DNA from 4 places in the Bacillus spongicola genome. Region 3 is predicted to be linked to each of the others. Evidence: riboswitches for the same ligand, from Rfam matches in the RefSeq annotation. Region 3 holds a riboswitch; each other region holds the start of a gene.
What was found. Region 3 has a riboswitch for cyclic di-GMP ahead of U8D43_RS12485 (methyl-accepting chemotaxis protein). Riboswitches for the same ligand answer to the same signal wherever they lie in the genome.
Positions count from the first base shown of each region.

Region 1: another riboswitch for cyclic di-GMP. It lies ahead of U8D43_RS20915 (cache domain-containing protein); the one in region 3 lies ahead of U8D43_RS12485 (methyl-accepting chemotaxis protein).
Region 2: another riboswitch for cyclic di-GMP. It lies ahead of U8D43_RS09685 (glycoside hydrolase family 191 protein); the one in region 3 lies ahead of U8D43_RS12485 (methyl-accepting chemotaxis protein).
Region 4: another riboswitch for cyclic di-GMP. It lies ahead of U8D43_RS21065 (HAMP domain-containing protein); the one in region 3 lies ahead of U8D43_RS12485 (methyl-accepting chemotaxis protein).

Region 1 covers NZ_JAYKTS010000006.1:167,618-171,834, reverse strand. Annotated here, with positions in the region: gene U8D43_RS20925 (methyl-accepting chemotaxis protein) at 1-475, opposite strand, end outside; partial or broken gene U8D43_RS20920 (HAMP domain-containing protein) at 470-1,228, opposite strand; cyclic di-GMP riboswitch class I at 1,492-1,574, shown strand; partial or broken gene U8D43_RS20915 (cache domain-containing protein) at 1,634-2,347, shown strand; gene U8D43_RS20910 (methyl-accepting chemotaxis protein) at 2,714-3,304, shown strand; gene U8D43_RS06640 (cold-shock protein) at 3,423-3,623, opposite strand; gene U8D43_RS06635 (hypothetical protein) at 4,142-4,217, opposite strand, start outside.
Region 2 covers NZ_JAYKTS010000011.1:106,662-110,878, reverse strand. Annotated here, with positions in the region: gene U8D43_RS09695 (nucleotidyltransferase family protein) at 1-109, opposite strand, end outside; gene U8D43_RS09690 (endo alpha-1,4 polygalactosaminidase) at 432-1,094, opposite strand; gene U8D43_RS09685 (glycoside hydrolase family 191 protein) at 1,125-2,042, opposite strand; cyclic di-GMP riboswitch class I at 2,080-2,171, opposite strand; gene U8D43_RS09680 (YebC/PmpR family DNA-binding transcriptional regulator) at 2,466-3,185, opposite strand; partial or broken gene U8D43_RS09675 (SulP family inorganic anion transporter) at 3,438-3,982, opposite strand; gene U8D43_RS09670 (hypothetical protein) at 4,040-4,177, opposite strand.
Region 3 covers NZ_JAYKTS010000017.1:45,446-49,662, reverse strand. Annotated here, with positions in the region: gene U8D43_RS12490 (sensor domain-containing diguanylate cyclase) at 1-1,473, shown strand, start outside; cyclic di-GMP riboswitch class II at 2,079-2,162, shown strand; gene U8D43_RS12485 (methyl-accepting chemotaxis protein) at 2,226-3,917, shown strand.
Region 4 covers NZ_JAYKTS010000022.1:36,520-40,736, forward strand. Annotated here, with positions in the region: gene U8D43_RS21060 (methyl-accepting chemotaxis protein) at 225-1,175, opposite strand; partial or broken gene U8D43_RS21065 (HAMP domain-containing protein) at 1,170-2,234, opposite strand; cyclic di-GMP riboswitch class I at 2,344-2,426, opposite strand; gene rpsR (30S ribosomal protein S18) at 2,761-2,997, opposite strand; gene ssb (single-stranded DNA-binding protein) at 3,045-3,566, opposite strand; gene rpsF (30S ribosomal protein S6) at 3,638-3,925, opposite strand; gene ychF (redox-regulated ATPase YchF) at 4,211-4,217, opposite strand, start outside.

The DNA of each region.
Region 1 (4,217 bases), on a different contig from region 3:
CTCTCGCCGCTTCAATCGCTGCATTTAGGGCGAGCAAATTCGTTTGATCCGCAATGGTTGTAATGACCTCTGTTATACTCCCAATCTCCGAAGACTTCACACCTAATATCTCGATGATTTGTGACGTGTCATCGACATTTTTTGAAATTAAATTCATTTGCTTTACTACATTTTCAACATTAGCTGAGCCTTTTTGAGTAGATCGTATCGATTCTTCAGTACGCTGAGACATCTCAGAAGCTTTTGAAGCGATCTCATTGATACCTGTTGACAATTGATTCACTGCAACCGAGACATCATTGATGCTTTGTAACTGTTGCTCGGCTCCTGCAGCTGAATTTTGAGCTAATGCTGACAGATGATCGGTAGCTTTCACGGTTTGATCCGCACTCGCATTAAATTCTTCTCCTGAAGCTGCCACTTGGTGAGTAGCTGAACGAACCGTCGAAATGGTTCCATTTAAATCTTCAACCATTCGATTTAAGGAGGTCACCATCTCTCCAATTTCGTCACGATTTTTAATATTTATTTTATCCACTGCCAAATTTCCAGCAGCTACTTCCTTCAATACTCTAGTCACTCTTCTAATCGGCGTAGCAATGAGTCTTGTCATGATAATGACAATAACAATTCCAGCTATGGTGGCTAAAACCATAAAGAACATCGTATTGGTTCTCGCTTGTTGAAAACTTGTTGAAACTGCTTCCTTTGAAGAAACGATTGAGTTTTCATTGATTTCAACAATTTTGGCGATATTTGCTTCAATGCTCGTGATGGTGATTTGCGCTTCTTGTTGTAAGCGATTAATCGTAATCATGTTATATTCCCCTTGGTTAAGAACCTGATCTACAATTGTAATCGACTTATCTCGATGCGCGGTAAGATTAGAAAATAATTGCTGTTCTTTCTCATTATCAATATATTGTTGATAATGATCATATAACTCATCAAAACGCTTCTTATTTTCTTCTAATTGTCCTGAAAATTTCTTCATATCTACATTATGATTGGCTCGTAATGCATTTGTATATTCAAGTAAAATACCATAGGTTAATTCATGCGCCCCCTTAATTTCTAGGACTGATTCAATTGCAGGAAATTCATTTTCCGTCATTGAATTGACCGACGTACTCACTCGATTCATTTGCATAAGATTGAAAGCATTTCCGACTAGCATTAAAAATAAAATAATAATAAATCCCGTTATAATTTTCTTCCTTATGCTCATGTTGATTCGAAGCTTTTTGAATTTCTTCACCTTAAACTCCCCCAATTCTCCAGCGATATTGATGTTATCTTTATTTTAGCTGATATTCAGGCAGATGTTCAGAATTTTTTATAAAAAAACAAAAATTTCGCGTTATATCGTGGAAATTCTATCTTTTCACTTACATGGTTTTAGCAAATAGACACATATAGCTTGAATCAAACAAAAAGAATATTCTAATAATCAGGCAAAAAAATTTTATATGTTAAAATACCCCTACATTTACATTTTAAGGGCAAACCAATCGAAAGGTTGGGACGCAAAGCTATAGGGGCTACTCTAATTGGAACGCCAGCCAGCTGCTTCACATTTACTGTGTTGCCTTCATTCCTATAGGCATTTTTTTCTATTTTATTGGTGGTCCGCATGAAATTTTTTATGAATTTAAAATTTAGAAGAAAGATCATTTTACTAGTTTTATTTTTTACCGTCATTCCGCTTATCATCACGACCTGGATTAGCTACAAACAAACCTATGGCGGCATAAAGGACTTAACATTTACAGACCTAAACTATATGGTGGGCTTACAAGCAGACACCCTATCCAATTACACTGAAACGATAAATTCAGGCAATGAAAATCAAACCACTATCGCAAAGCTCGTTAGCGGCATAAAAGAAAAATACTACGAACCAAATGGGATGACTGGATATGCATTTATATTAGATGAAGCCGGAAATGTTATTCATCACCCTAATCCTGATACAATCGGAACCAGTTTAATTCAACACAGCTTTGTTGAAGAGATGGTAACTAAGAAGACAGGATTTATTGAATATGATTGGGATGGCGGCAAGAAGGTGATTGCCTTCAAGGAGCTTCCGAACGGTTGGGTTCTAGGAGTGGGGAGTTACCTACACGATATTATGCAGCCTGCTACGAATATTTTCAAAACGCTAATACTTATAACCATTATTGTAGTTATCCTAACATTCATTATCATCATTCCCGTTACCTACTATATCTTGAGACCGTTTAATCAGCTAACGTCCGGAATGAATCGTTTTAAAGAAGGGGATTTAACGGTCTGGCTTCCGGTTCACTCAAATGACGAAATCGGGCAAATGAAAATAATTTTTAATGAAATGACTAGTCATTTCCATATCATTACAAAAACCATCCAAAATTCCTCTGATAAACTATTACAATCGTCAGAAGAGCTGATGGCAAGTGCTGAAGAAAATACAGTAGTCGCTGACAATATCATGGTTAACATTCAAGATATTTCTTCAAGTGCAGAAGCACAAACAAAGCTTTCAGACGCAAATCATTCAACGATTCTATCGACTAACGAAACAATCCAGCAAATAAAAGAGAAGATCAATGAAACAAATTCCTATTCCATTGAATCGAAGCAACAAGTCGAGAGTGGACATCAATCCGTCCAACAAGTGTCAACAGAAATGTATAGTATACCAACCACCATAAAAGATACAGAAAAGATAATGGACAACCTAGAACATCACTCACAAAATATTGCGGTTGTCACACGTCAAATTGAAGAAATTTCTGAACAAACGAATCTTCTCGCACTAAACGCAGCAATCGAGGCTGCTCGTGCAGGAGAGCATGGGAAGGGATTTGCTGTCGTGGCTGATGAAGTCCGCCGATTAGCCGAGCAAGCCAAAAATTCTTCTGGTGAAATCGCAAGCATCCTTCATACCGTTACGAATGAAATAAGCACTGTCAGCTCTTCGGTTAACTCGTCTTCACATGCCGTTGATCGTGGCTTAAATGTTGTCCATCAAACAGCCGAGACATTCACCAATATTTCAAAGGTATTCACTTTATTCACAGATAATTTTAAGACTATCCTTTTCTCTATTGACCAAATTGCCTCAGAATCTGAAACAGTCGCTCGGCACACACAAGGCATGGCCCAAATGGTGAGGGAAACGGCAGCCTCTACTGTTCAAGTGTCAGCAAGTCAAGAAGAAATGACTTCTTCTATGGAACAAATCAGCTCTTCCACCCAAACGTTGACCGCAATGGCTCAAGAATTACGTTCAATTGTTGATCAATTCCATATTGAGTAGAAGAGTACATAAAAAAAGAGGGAGGCACTTAGTACCTCCCTTCTTCTATCAACTCTTTAATTTCTACTTAAAAATAAAACAGACTCCTTAAATAGGAGTCTGTTTTTGCAAAGGCTAATTATGCTTTTTGAACGTTAGCAGCTTGTGGTCCGCGTGCGCCTTGTTCTACTTCGAAAGATACTTCTTGACCTTCTTCAAGAGTTTTGAAACCTTCGCCTTGGATAGCTGAGAAATGTACGAATACGTCTTCTCCACCTTCAACTTCGATGAAGCCGAATCCTTTTTCTGCATTAAACCATTTTACTTTACCGTTTTCCATATTTGTTGCCTCCTAGTGCGTGTTACACACAATGTATTACTATTCTTGCTCTAAATGATATCCAGGCGAAAAGTATCATTTTCTTCCCATATCTACCGAACAAAAATAATTACTAATAAGGATAACAGATAGATTTTCAAATAGCAAGTGTTCTAGCATACTAGAATTTCGTTTGACATAACTAGTTAATTTTCAACAATTTTCGCATCCGCACTACTGACGATTCTGCTTTCCCTACTATAAAAGTTGATACTACTATAGGTTTATAGCAGTCTCGACTATTTGTCCTAGTTACAAGCGAAAGTCATCGGTAGAAAAATTTGTCAGTTTAAAGGTTGAACTTTAGTTTTCTTTTAAATAGGCTGTTTTCGCAAAGATTGTGGCTTTTTGAATAAGAAGGAATCCTTTGACTTGTATGACTTCGTGCTCTTTTCCTAATGAAAAATTCTTCAGCCTATCCTCAAAAAACTGTCCTAGCTAATTGACTTAGTAAGAATTTAGTAGAAGACAGACGATTTTTAATACAATCCAACTTCCGCTTCCAATGCCCCTCCTGTAATCAAGTAATAGAACTGTCGTGCCTCCTCCCCGTAC
Region 2 (4,217 bases), on a different contig from region 3:
CTATAACTGCATTTATAACTGGTTTAAATTGTTTTTGAACATTTTCTTTCGCTGTTGGATTAATAATATAACCCTCAGCATTCAGTCCCATTTTAGTTGGTAATTCCATATATGCTTATCACCTCAATAAAAATTATCTATTTCTTTATACAAGTCTTTGCACACATTATTTATCATTGTTAGCTATTATTCAAGAACCTGGACCGATTAAAAATTAAAAACATCCCGCCAATAGTTCAACAGGATGTTTGTTCAAGCTTTATTCCAAATTATCAATCTTTATTTCCAAACTATACTTATTTGGATAACTAGTGGTTGAAGCCTATAAAATGAATGGAAAATTCATTTTATAGGCTTCTGGTTTAAAAGGATTCAAAAAGTTCCCTGTCGTCTATCTATATCGCAATGTCTAAATAGCGAAAAAAACAGCTTTACCATTTCATAAATCTATTATGATCATGGTAGTGGGTGAAACCAAGATCATCTGAATATTGTTGGGTTGCTTCCTCTTTTAACGAGATTGTGAAGACAGAGATTTGATGAATAGAACGTAATTCAATTAGTTGATTTACAGTAGTTTGGGACCATGAACTCCGTTGAATTTTATTTTTCTCAAAAAAAGCCCATAAGACCCCGTCGATATAGGGGACCGTTTTGGTTGAAAGAACATCAAATGCACCATTTTGGATGAGCACCTTATCCTTCTTGATATTATTGATAAAGGAAACAAGCGCATCTTCCTGATTTGTTCTCGCTTCATCCGTAAATTCCTGTTCAAGATTTCCGATAGAGTCTAGAAGTATGCCGTCAAACCCTTTTTGATGAATCTGAGTGTCTACTTCTTGTTTCATTATTTCTTGATAATGTCGTGAAGTAAGATCCATTAAATACGCATCCCAGCTATACGTTACCTTTTCTCCATTTCTCCAAATAAAATCATCTTCCTCAAACTGCGCTAACAGAGAAGAATTCCAGCCTCCGACTTCTGTTGTACTGATGTATCCAATTACCTTGGTTCCAGCCGATTGAATATGTTCTACTTGTTCCTTGGAATAATGATACGGATCCACTATGACTAAATCAAAGTTCTTCATATCTTGCAAAATCCACTCTTTGGGAGCTCCTTAGTATACTTGGTACTCTCTAATTTGCGCCAAACCATTTTCTGAAGAAATAGTTGGAGATGTGGCAAAATCATTCCAAGTAAATTCATCAAAACTTTCGGGTTCATAGTAATGAACAAATCCTTTTTCCTCAGCAAATGCTTTACTCCATTCTCCTTCTGAAAAGGAGACCGTAAACACCTCAAGCGGATATTCTTGCTTCATTTCTCTTAATGTCTGAATGGTATTTTGGGCCCATTCGTCATTTGCAATCACATTTTGATCAAAATTCTCCCACAAGATTCCATCGACATATGGGGCTGTCGCTTCTTTCAATGTGTCAAATCCCCAATTCTGTAATAAAGGGAGTTGAGGATACTTTTCCTTTACCGTTTTCAAAAACGAAACCATACCTGCTCTTTGTGCTTCTAACACATCAGGCTGGTCCAAAAATTCATTGTCGATATCTCCAACCGTATCAAGAAAAATTCCATCAAATCCTTTTTGTATGATTTGATTGTTAATCTCTTGCTGCAATAACTCTTGATAATGAGGGGACGATATATCCATTAAATATGAGTTCCACTCAGGATAAAATACTCTTTTGTCGACTTCATAATAGAAATCATCCTGGTGAAGCTGATTCATAAACTCAATATTCCATTCATCCGCTTCCATTGTATTAATATATCCGAGCACCATCGTACCACTGTCTTTCAATTGTTGGATTTGATCAACAGTAAACTCATGAGGCTCAACAATCACTAAATCATAATCCTTCATATTTTCGAGAATCTCATCTGTGGGGGTATTATAGTAAATTTGGTAGGTATTAATCTGCGAAAAAGGACTTTCTAATTCCGCACGAACCGGAGAATAAGCAAGAGGTGAAAGCAAAGTATACACTAAAAAACAAAACAAAATAACGACTCTCTTCATAAAAAATCCCTCCATCTACGAAATGAGGGATGGGAGGTTTCGCAGATTGGCGATCGGTATGAGTTTAGCACTCATCGACGACCCATATCTTTGCGTCCCTGCCTTTCGACAAGTTTGCCCATCACCATCTATTTAACTACCTTCAGCATACGGGAGTAGGTCGAAATACGCAATAATTTTTGACTGTTTAGAAATATCTTCTCCTATCATAACTACAGTCTCTCTAAACCCTATGAGGCGATATTCCTCAGGTTTAGAATTGATACAATAAATCCCCCAAAGTCGATTGCTTACGAGATTTATGGACTAATTCCAAAAGCAACAACCTTTGCGGAAGCTGCCTTTTACTAGAATACAACCCAATCCTAAATAGGTTATAAAAAAACAGACCTCTTGTTGAAAGACAAGGTCTGCTTTCTTAACTTATTCTCCTAGATCGACGTTATGATACACTTGTTGTACATCCTCAAGATCCTCGATCGCATCAATCATTTTCTCAAATTGCTCTTGAGCGTCTGCATCAAGAGTAACGTCATTTTGGGCTAGCATCGTTAGCTCAGCTACGGTAAATTCGGTTACACCATTATTTTTCATGGCAGCTTGCACAGCATGAAATTGATCCGGTTCGGCGTAAATGATGACAGCTTCCTCTTCTTCAATAATGTCACGAGCGTCTACATCCCCGTCCATTAATATTTCAAGTACATCATCTGCTGTTTTAGCCTCCAGGCCGATAACAGCAGTAGCATCAAACATATAGGCAACCGAACCACTTACCCCCATATTTCCACCATTTTTACCAAAAGCAGCACGGACATCTGATGCTGTACGATTCACATTATTTGTAAGAGCGTCAACGATGACCATTGATCCGTTCGGTCCAAAGCCTTCATAACGAAGGGTATCATAACTTTCCTCTGAACCACCCTTTGCTTTTTCGATTGCACGGTCGATAATGGCTTTGGGTACACTGTATGTTTTGGCACGTTCTAGAACTACTTTGAGTGCTTGATTCGATTCTGGATCAGGTTCTCCTTGCTTGGCTGCAACATAGATTTCTCTTCCGAATTTTGCGTATATACGACTTGTATTCGCATCCTTTGACGCTTTTTTCTCTTTAATATTATTCCATTTACGGCCCATATTGCTCCACTCGCTTTCAACTTTATCTTACTATCACTCATACGTGACTTTTCTTCTTCATTCTCTTGGTTTTAGACTAAAGTAAACACCATACTTTGGAAAGGAACTCTCGCTTTACTCTACATTATTATACAACAATTACACGCTTGTTTAGAAGATTTATCACTAAAAGAATCACTTCTCACCTTATTCAAATGTCTCTCTAATTTTTTCAAGAAGTAGAGCTGTCGTCATTCACGATTGAATCGACCTTTACTGAACCGCTTTAGATGACTTTTTCACAAAATCGAATACATAGGTCAAGACGACACCAACCGCAACAGCCACCATCAAATCAACAACTACTGTTAAAACCATCGTTGTCGCTATGACGATCACTTCATCTAGCAAAAGGGTTCTTCCTTTTTTAACCGTCTCCCAATCAAACATCGTAAAGTCCGTATAGATAAGTATCCCCGCTAAAACAGCTTGTGGAACAAAGGCAATAAGTCCACCGGTTCCAACTAGACTCAAAACTAAAAATACGCTATGGAAACAGGCTGATAAAGCCGTTTTCCCTCCACTTTGTAAATTGACAATTGAGCGAACTGTTGCGCCGGCACCTGCCAGCCCCCCAAAAGACCACTCATCACATTACCAATTAGCTCCTTATTGCTGTTATGCTTAGGCTTAGTTCCTGTTTCTTTATCCATTACCACTGAGGTTAGAAGTGATTCGATGCCAAGTACAGCAATCGCTAAAGCGAATGGAATGAGACTCACCATTATTCCTGAATCAAGAATGGGTATTTGTATCATTGGCAATGAATTCGGTAGCTTCCCGATAAATTCAATGTCTATTAACCAACCGACTTCTTATAAGGCAACCGCAAAAAGACTAGCGCCTATTAATGGAACAAGACTAGCTGGAATTCCTTTAATTCGTTTTTTAGCTAGAAGAATGACTAGAATCGTCGTGCCAACAAGAATTGCTCCAGATTGCAAATACTTCATTTGACCTGGTGTTCCACCGAATAATGCGGCAAAAAAAAGA
Region 3 (4,217 bases):
AGGTCAATGATCTCGACGTATTTTTATTTGAACTCGTCCATGTCTGAAAAGATTAGCAGTTCAGTTGATTCATTGTTTCAAACGATGAGATTAAGCTTGGAAGATACATCAGCGTTCTATACCGATATTGATCAGATGACAGATGAAGAAATTGAAGAACATTTAGAATTATTAAGAAAAAACAGTCGGTATTTTAATTCATTATCTTGGATAGATGACACAGGGCTCATTCGAAATATTGCTCCCAGTAGTGTAGGACTCAAAAATAAATACATTTCTACAGAAGGAACAAAAGACGTTCTGGAGTCAAGAAAGCCTACGTTAACTGCTCCTTATATAGTTCGCTCAGGTCGACTCGTATTATTGATGAGCCAACCCATTTATGACCGAAATGGCCAGTACAGAGGGATACTTGCTGGCACGGTCTATCTTCAAGAACAAAATGTCCTAAATGAAATTCTTGGCAATGACTATATTGATGAAAACGGTTCATATTATTATGTTGTCGGTCCGGAGGGGAAATTACTTTTCCATCCCATTCGAGAACGAGTCGGCGAAACCGTAATGAAAAACCCTATTGTAAAGAAGGTAACTCAAGGTGAGAGTGGCGTAGCTCAGGTCACGAATACCAAAGGAGTTAAAATGTTAGCGGCTTACAATCAAATTCCAGAAACGGGTTGGGGAGTCGTGCAGCAAACACCCCTTTCATATGTTGAGAAATTACTATTTAAACGGATTCAAGAGCAGGTTTTTTACATTCTTCCTCCCTTTACGCTTCTGCTATTTCTATCTGTTCTACTAGCTCGCAAGCTAGCTCGTCCTATTATTCATTTGGCAGATTTAGTGAACCAACTAGCAGCAGGCAAGTCAGTCGAAACTCCTGGAATTCAGTCTCATTGGAATCGTGAAGCGGATTTGCTGACGAAAAGCGTATTAATCGCTATTCAGTCCGTCCAAGAAAATAATCAGGAATTGACGAATGCAGCCATGACAGATTCATTAACAGGTTTACCAAATCGTAGGAAACTAAATGAAGTTATGAACCTTTGGGCGAGTGGAGGGAACGTATTTTCCGTAGTTGTTGTTGATATTGATCGTTTTAAAGTTGTGAATGATACGTATGGTCACCCGGTCGGGGATGAGGTACTTAAATTTTTAGCTCATACTGTTCAATCTTTATTGAGAACAGAGGATCTCTTTTTTCGCTATGGTGGAGAGGAATTTGTGTTATTACTACCGCATACTAGATCTTTTGAAGCGTACGGGATGGGGGAAAAGATTCGCTTGATTATTGAAAAAACAACTACTCCTACTGGAAAACCCGTTACCATTTCATTGGGTATTTCTGAATATCCCCTCCATTCTAACTCAATGGAGGAATTATTCAGACAGGCTGACAAAGCTTTATATCAGTCGAAGTACAATGGAAGAAATCTATCGACGATTTGGTCAAAAGATATAAATGATCTGTAATGAGTAGGTGGGATATTGTTCACTGATTGATTTTAATACGAAGCCCAATAAAGCATAGAGCTAAAATCAGTTTTTTGAAGGGTCTGTTCGTGAATGTTGCTACTACTGATAATATCGTTAATTGCTTGCTCAAGTTAACCAATGTGTTTGTCCAAAATATTCGAAAAGATAAGCAAAAAAATATTTACTAAACGCGAGTTAAATATAACTCAGAAAAACAGCTTTCTATACCAATGCAGCCTAAACGAGTAATGCGAATATGGGCAAATCAATTTTTTCTTTTCGAAGATGTTGATTTGCTTTTTCTAATTGATTGTCCTACCCATTAAGCTTGCCTGTGCAGGATAAATGCTTGGACGAAAATAAATTAGCTGACGACAATCAGAAGTTCTTCTAAGAAGACTGTTTTCACAAAGTTTGTGGCTGTTCAGGGACGGCAGGCAACTGGACCGTTTATTTATGATGGAATTTAACAGTGAAGTGGTAGATTTAAGCAAAAAAATAATCGAATAGTCACAATGTATACGAAAAGAGCCTTGTGAAAAAAATATCATTTTGAATAAGGAAGCTTCATTTCCTAATTTATATGCCGATATAAGAAATATAAATACAATAGAAACTGTGAAAAATCATCTTTATTTGGGCGCTTGGATGATTGGGAGTGAGTAGCGCAACCGACTAACTAATTTTTTAGTTAGTTTTTTTATTGAAATTTACTACAGTTGAAATTATTGCGGAGGAGGAAAATGAAAATGAAAATCAAAACACGCTTGTATGGTCTTATCTTATTTCTACTCAGTTCACTGATTATTGTCGGGGGAACATCAATAATTGTTTTGTTCTCAACAGAGAAAAATGAGCAAAAATTAGAGAGGGAAATGAGGGTTCAAACTGAATTGAAATCCGTTCAGTACAGGATAGTTGGATTATCGAATGACGAAAGAGGTTTTATTATTTCAGGAGATCCAAAATATGGGGAAGGGATGTCTGCCAAATTTGAAGAGATATCGACTTCGCTTAAGTCTATAAAACCGCTATTACAAGATAAGCAATACGCAGAAATGGTAGATGAAATTGAGATGCATGCAAATGATTTCTGGGCATTAAATCAACAAGTACTTTCTACGTATAAAGAAAATCCAGACCTGGCTGCATCTATTCATTTTGGCGAGGAACGGACTTTGAGAAAAGAAGTGTTGGATCCTTCAATGAATGAACTTATGGAATTATTAAATCAAGATGTAGAGTATTTACAAGATAGAATACATTCGGTCTCTGTATGGGCAGAGTGGGCTATTATCATCGCAGTAATTCTTTCGGTGAGCATTGGGCTCGGCTTAAGCTATTTAATCAGTCGATCTATTTTGAACCCGCTCAAAAAATTGAATGAGCAATTTAAGGAAATCGCTCATGGAGAAGCAGATTTAACAAAGTCGTTAATAATTAAAAGTAAAGATGAATTAGGTGAATTAGCTTCATCTTTCAATTCATTCATTTTGTCTTTAAGTAAAATTATCCAACAGGTAAGTTACTCATCTGAACAAGTGGCAGCAGCATCGGAGGAATTGTCAGCCAGTTCTGAGGAGTCTAAAACTACATCTGGCCAAATCTCAAGCTCTATGCAAACGATTGCTTCTGAAAGCACACGACAAAATATCAGGAGTGAGCGAAGTCTTGATCTAGTCACTGAGTCTTTAAATGGCTTATCATTCGTTTCAAATAATACGAGTAATATTGCTGAATTATCAGCGAAGATGAGAAACAAGGCAGAGGTTGGAATGGGTTCAATCAATGAAATGCAAAAACAGATGGAGTCTATTCACCAATCCGTTGATTCTGCAAAAAATGGATTGACTACATTGGTAGGAAGTACGGATGAAATTAGTAATATTTCTTCCCTTATCACCGAAATATCGAGTCAAACGAACTTATTGGCCTTAAATGCAGCGATTGAAGCAGCAAGAGCAGGTGAATCTGGGAAGGGATTTGCCGTTGTTGCTGAAGAAGTTAGAAAACTTGCCGATCAGACGAGTCAATCAGCTAACCAAATTTCTACTTTAGTGAACACGATTCAACACGAGTCAAAGGATACCGTCATAAACATCAACATCGTCCAAGAGAATGTGGATTCAGGTATTTCTCTTACAAAAGAAACTTCTGGAAATTTTATGGAAATTTTAACTTCTGTTGAGCAAGTTACATCACAAATTCAAGAAGTAGCAGCAACCACTGAAGAACTAAATGCAGGGGTTGAAGTCATTAAAGACTCGATTGAGACATTAGCAGCCGGCACAAAAGAAACATCTGCTAGTACGGAAACGATTGCTGCAGCTAGTGAAGAACAATTGGCTTCTATGGAGGAAATCTCTCATGCTTCAGATTCGTTATCTAAGTTAGCTGAGGAGCTTCAAGCAACTGTTTCTAGATTTCGTTATTCGAATTAAAGCTAGGATAGGGTGAGACAGCTTCTTATCCTAACTAGATAAACAAAAACGCCAATATACTATTGGCGTTTTTGTTTTGAAAAAAATAATATGGAAAAAACCAGTATCAACCGTGGATTATATATAGACAATCAAACTGTGCACCCGCAAAATGACTGCATTTTCATCCCGACGGAAATTGAATGGCAATTGACAACAGTTTAAACGAACAATCAGAGAATATTCTTTACATATTGGATGTAAAAACTTAAAATATGGATGTGGAAGAAAAAATTCCCACAAATAAAAAAAGGAGGCGAT
Region 4 (4,217 bases), on a different contig from region 3:
TAAGAATAAAACCTTCGACTTGTATGACTACAATCTCTTTTCATCACGAAATAGGGACTAATTCAAAAAGCCACAATCTTTGCGATAACAGCCTTTCCTATTGAAAAACTCTTCATTTCTAGATGAAAAGCAGGAAATCAATCAAGAAAACCTTACTGCCTGTTTTATCTTTGTAACAAGAGCAACAAAGCATACGAAAGGAACCAATTCACTTTTTTCCAGCCCTACTGTAATTTAAACCGCTCAATCGCTTTCTTTAACAGTTGGCTCAATTCAGTTAAATCTTCGGCTGAAGAAGTAACAGTTCCAATCGCTTTTACTTGTTCTGTTGTAGAAGCACTCATTTGTTCACAAGATGCTGCTGTCTCTTCTGCAAGAGCGGCCATCGTTTGAACGATAGCTATTACTTCACTTTTTTGTTCTGCTACTTGTTCAATTTCACTATCCATTTGCAAAACAGACGCTTCAATTTCCAAAATAAATGACGATATTTTTTCAAAAACTTGATTAGTTCCTTCTACAACTCCGAATTGTTCCTCAAAAATCTCTTTCGTATCATCCATTTTCGTTACAGCTAAGTTTGAGCCTTTTTGTATTTGTGATATCGTAATTTTCACCTCTTCCGTTGCTGCAACGGTTTGTTCTGCAAGCTTTCTGACTTCATCCGCTACAACAGCAAATCCTTTCCCATGTTCACCTGCTCGTGCTGCTTCAATACTAGCGTTTAGAGCTAACAAGTTGGTCTGTGTAGAGATGTCTGTAATGGTTTTAATGACATGCTCAATAGATGTCACTTTCTCAGCTAACTCTTTAATAACACCAAACATATCTCCAATCAAATTTTGTGAAGAGTGATAGGAATCTTGAAGCATATTCATTTGCTCCCTCCCTATTTGATTCGTTTTTTCTGCGTTTGCTGCAACCAAGGACATATTACGTGCCTTCAATGAGAGCTCATTAATTTGCTCGCTTAATCGAAGGGATTGCTGATTGGTCAGCTCAGCGTCTTCAGCAGACTTAGATGCCCCTGCTGCAATTTCAATGACCGCTTGAGCCATTTCCTCACTAGAGGCATTCGTTTCCTCTGATATCCCACTTAAATTTTCAGCTGAATTTCTCACATCATTTACAGATGTATTAACAAGTTGCAATACCTCTTCCATATTGTCTACCATATGATTAAAACTAGAAGAAAGAAGACCGATTTCATCCTTTGATTTCACCAAGACTCTTTCGGTTAAATCTCCCGACGCTACCTGGTTAACAGAATTCTTCAAGCGGGTGAGAGGCTTTGTTAAGGTTCGAGACACAAGTACGACGATTCCAATTGACCCAACCAAAGTGACTAACGAAATCCAGAGAATAGACTGAACTATTTCATCAGCTACAGCTTTCAAGTCCTCCATTGAATAGGAAGCTCCTACTTTCCAACCGGTTCCTGGAATCGTATCAAACACCATTAATTTCTGGTCTCCTTCAAGTGTGTAATTCATTTTCCCAGCTAACCCTTCAGACTTATACAGATTTTGGATAAAAGAGTGAGTAGTTAAATCTTCTCCCTGACTGGTAGGATGAATAATAGCAATGCCCGTTTCTGAAAGCATAAAAGGAAACCCTTGAAATCCAATGTCCGTGGCTGATATTTTTTCTGTAAGCTTGGATAGACTAATATCTATTCCAACAACTCCAACAACATTTCCATTCACTGTTATCGCTTTTGAAGCGGTCAAAATATATTCTTGTTTTTTCTCATGGTAATAAGGCTCACCCCAAACCACTCGAATTTTTGCTTTCTCTGCATTAACATACCAAGCAGATTTAGTTTGATCTTCACTCATATTTACTTTAGGTACGCTATTTATTTTATTATTTGGTGTCACAACGTAGATATGAAGCGCTTCTTCATATAAATCTAAGTAGTTTTCAAAATCGCCATTAATCTTAGCCAATTCTTCAACATAAGAATTTCCTCGGACGTTCTCATCTGCTTGAATTTGAGCAAACGCTTTCACAGTATCCGTATAAACAAACTGATCTAATCCATGTTCATACTGCTTCAGAAACAGCTGGATGTTTTGACTAAGCTGCCCTACAAGAGTTTCTGCTTGCTGTACCGCATTTTTCTCCGTTTTCACCTTTGTTTGCCACCCCGCAAAAGTGATAATTGCTCCGATTGCTACAATAAATACTAACGAAATAAGTGCTATTAATTTTATTTTTATTGATTTAAACACATTTTTTCCCCTTCCTTAAGTGAAACACTAGGTTGCTAGAACTAAACAAAAAGCCATTTTACTTTCAAAAAAGCCATCTCGATCAAGAGATAGCCACTACTTTTATAAAAATAGCAGCCCGACGATCATAGGTTTACCTTTAGACTCGTAGCTTTGCGTCCCACCTTTTCAAGTAGTTTGCCTTATGTAATTTGTATTAGGTCAATTTTATCATAAATCACAAATAATTTTGGTAGAATTTGATAGAAATTATGACTACTTTATTACGAAATTGCAGTTTGCAGGATATATATTGATATTTTTTAAAAGATATTTTTCCGTAGACATGTGGCTATTTCATTCGATTTTCTAATAAAACTTCCATCTCACAGATGATTTACAACATATTAAATGAAATGATGTTCAAAACAAAGCTATATCATAGCTTAAATATTGACACAAAAATGCACAAAATTTGTGAAAACAGCCTTATAAAAAAACACAAAAAAGAGTAGCGACTGAATTCGCTACTCTTTTAAAATAATACTTATTCACCAGTTACGTATGGTAAAAGTGCCATTGTACGCGCACGTTTAATTGCGCGAGTAAGTCTACGTTGATACTTAGCATTCGTACCAGTTACACGACGTGGAAGAATTTTTCCACGTTCAGAGATAAATTTCTTTAGAAGATCTACGTCTTTATAATCGATGTGAATAATTCCATTAGCTGTGAAATAACACACCTTACGACGCTTACGTCCGCCTCTGCGAGCTCCTGCCATGTGAATAACCTCCTTTACTTTTTAGAAATCAATCAACTATCATAAACTTAGAATGGAAGATCGTCATCTGAAATATCAATCGGTTGACCATCATTTGCAAACGGATCTTCATCTACGCGTGTATAGCTTTGATTGTTGTTGCGGTCTGGTTGTTGATTCTGATTCTGATTCTGTTTAAATGGATTTTCTTGTCTACCGCCACCATAAGAAGAATTACTTCCTCCACGTTGCTCAGTATTTCCACCCGCATTTTTTGGTTCAAGAAACTGAACGCTTTCAGCTACAATCTCCGTAACATAAACACGTTTGCCATCTTGTCCTTCATAATTACGAGTTTGAACACGTCCATCTACACCAGCTAAACTTCCTTTTTTCAAGAAATTAGCTACGTTTTCTGCTGGCTTACGCCAAACGACACAGTTAATAAAATCTGCCTCACGTTGACCTGCTTGGTTCGTGAAAGAACGGTTTACCGCCAAAGTAAATGTAGCGACTGCTGCTCCACTTGGAGTATAGCGTAATTCTGGATCCTTCGTTAACCGACCTACTAAAACGACTCGATTCATCATCAGAATCAACCCCTTTCATTAATGTTTCACGTGAAACATTAAAAAATCTATTAATATTAAATATGGTTGAATTATTCTTCTTCTTTGATTACGATATGACGGATAATGTCATCGCTGATCTTAGCAAGACGGTCAAATTCGTTAACCGCTTCTGATCCAGATTTAACAGTAACCAGTTGGTAGAAACCATCACGGAAATCGTTAATCTCGTAAGCTAAACGACGTTTACCCCAATCTTTAGACTCGATGATTTCCGCTCCATTAGATGTCAAAACGTTAGAAAAACGCTCAACTACAGCTTTTTTCGCCTCGTCATCAACAGTTGGACGGATAATGTACATGAATTCATACTTTCTCATCTTTAAGTCACCTCCTTATGGACTATGCGGCCCTTCAATAGGGCAAGGAGCAATAAAATTATTACTCACAGTAAAAAATTATACCACACAGAAAATAGTAATGCAACAAGAAAAGCGGAAGTGGGTCGGCCTGAGGCGGCAGGACAATGACAGTACACGTAGGGAAGCCTGCTTCACGCAGTGGGCTGGCACTTGTCCCGAGCCTCAGACCCACTGTAGCTGGATCATGGCAGGAACCTCTCAATAATTCCTCATAAGAAAAAGGTGGCAAATGCCACCTTTTTCTTATACG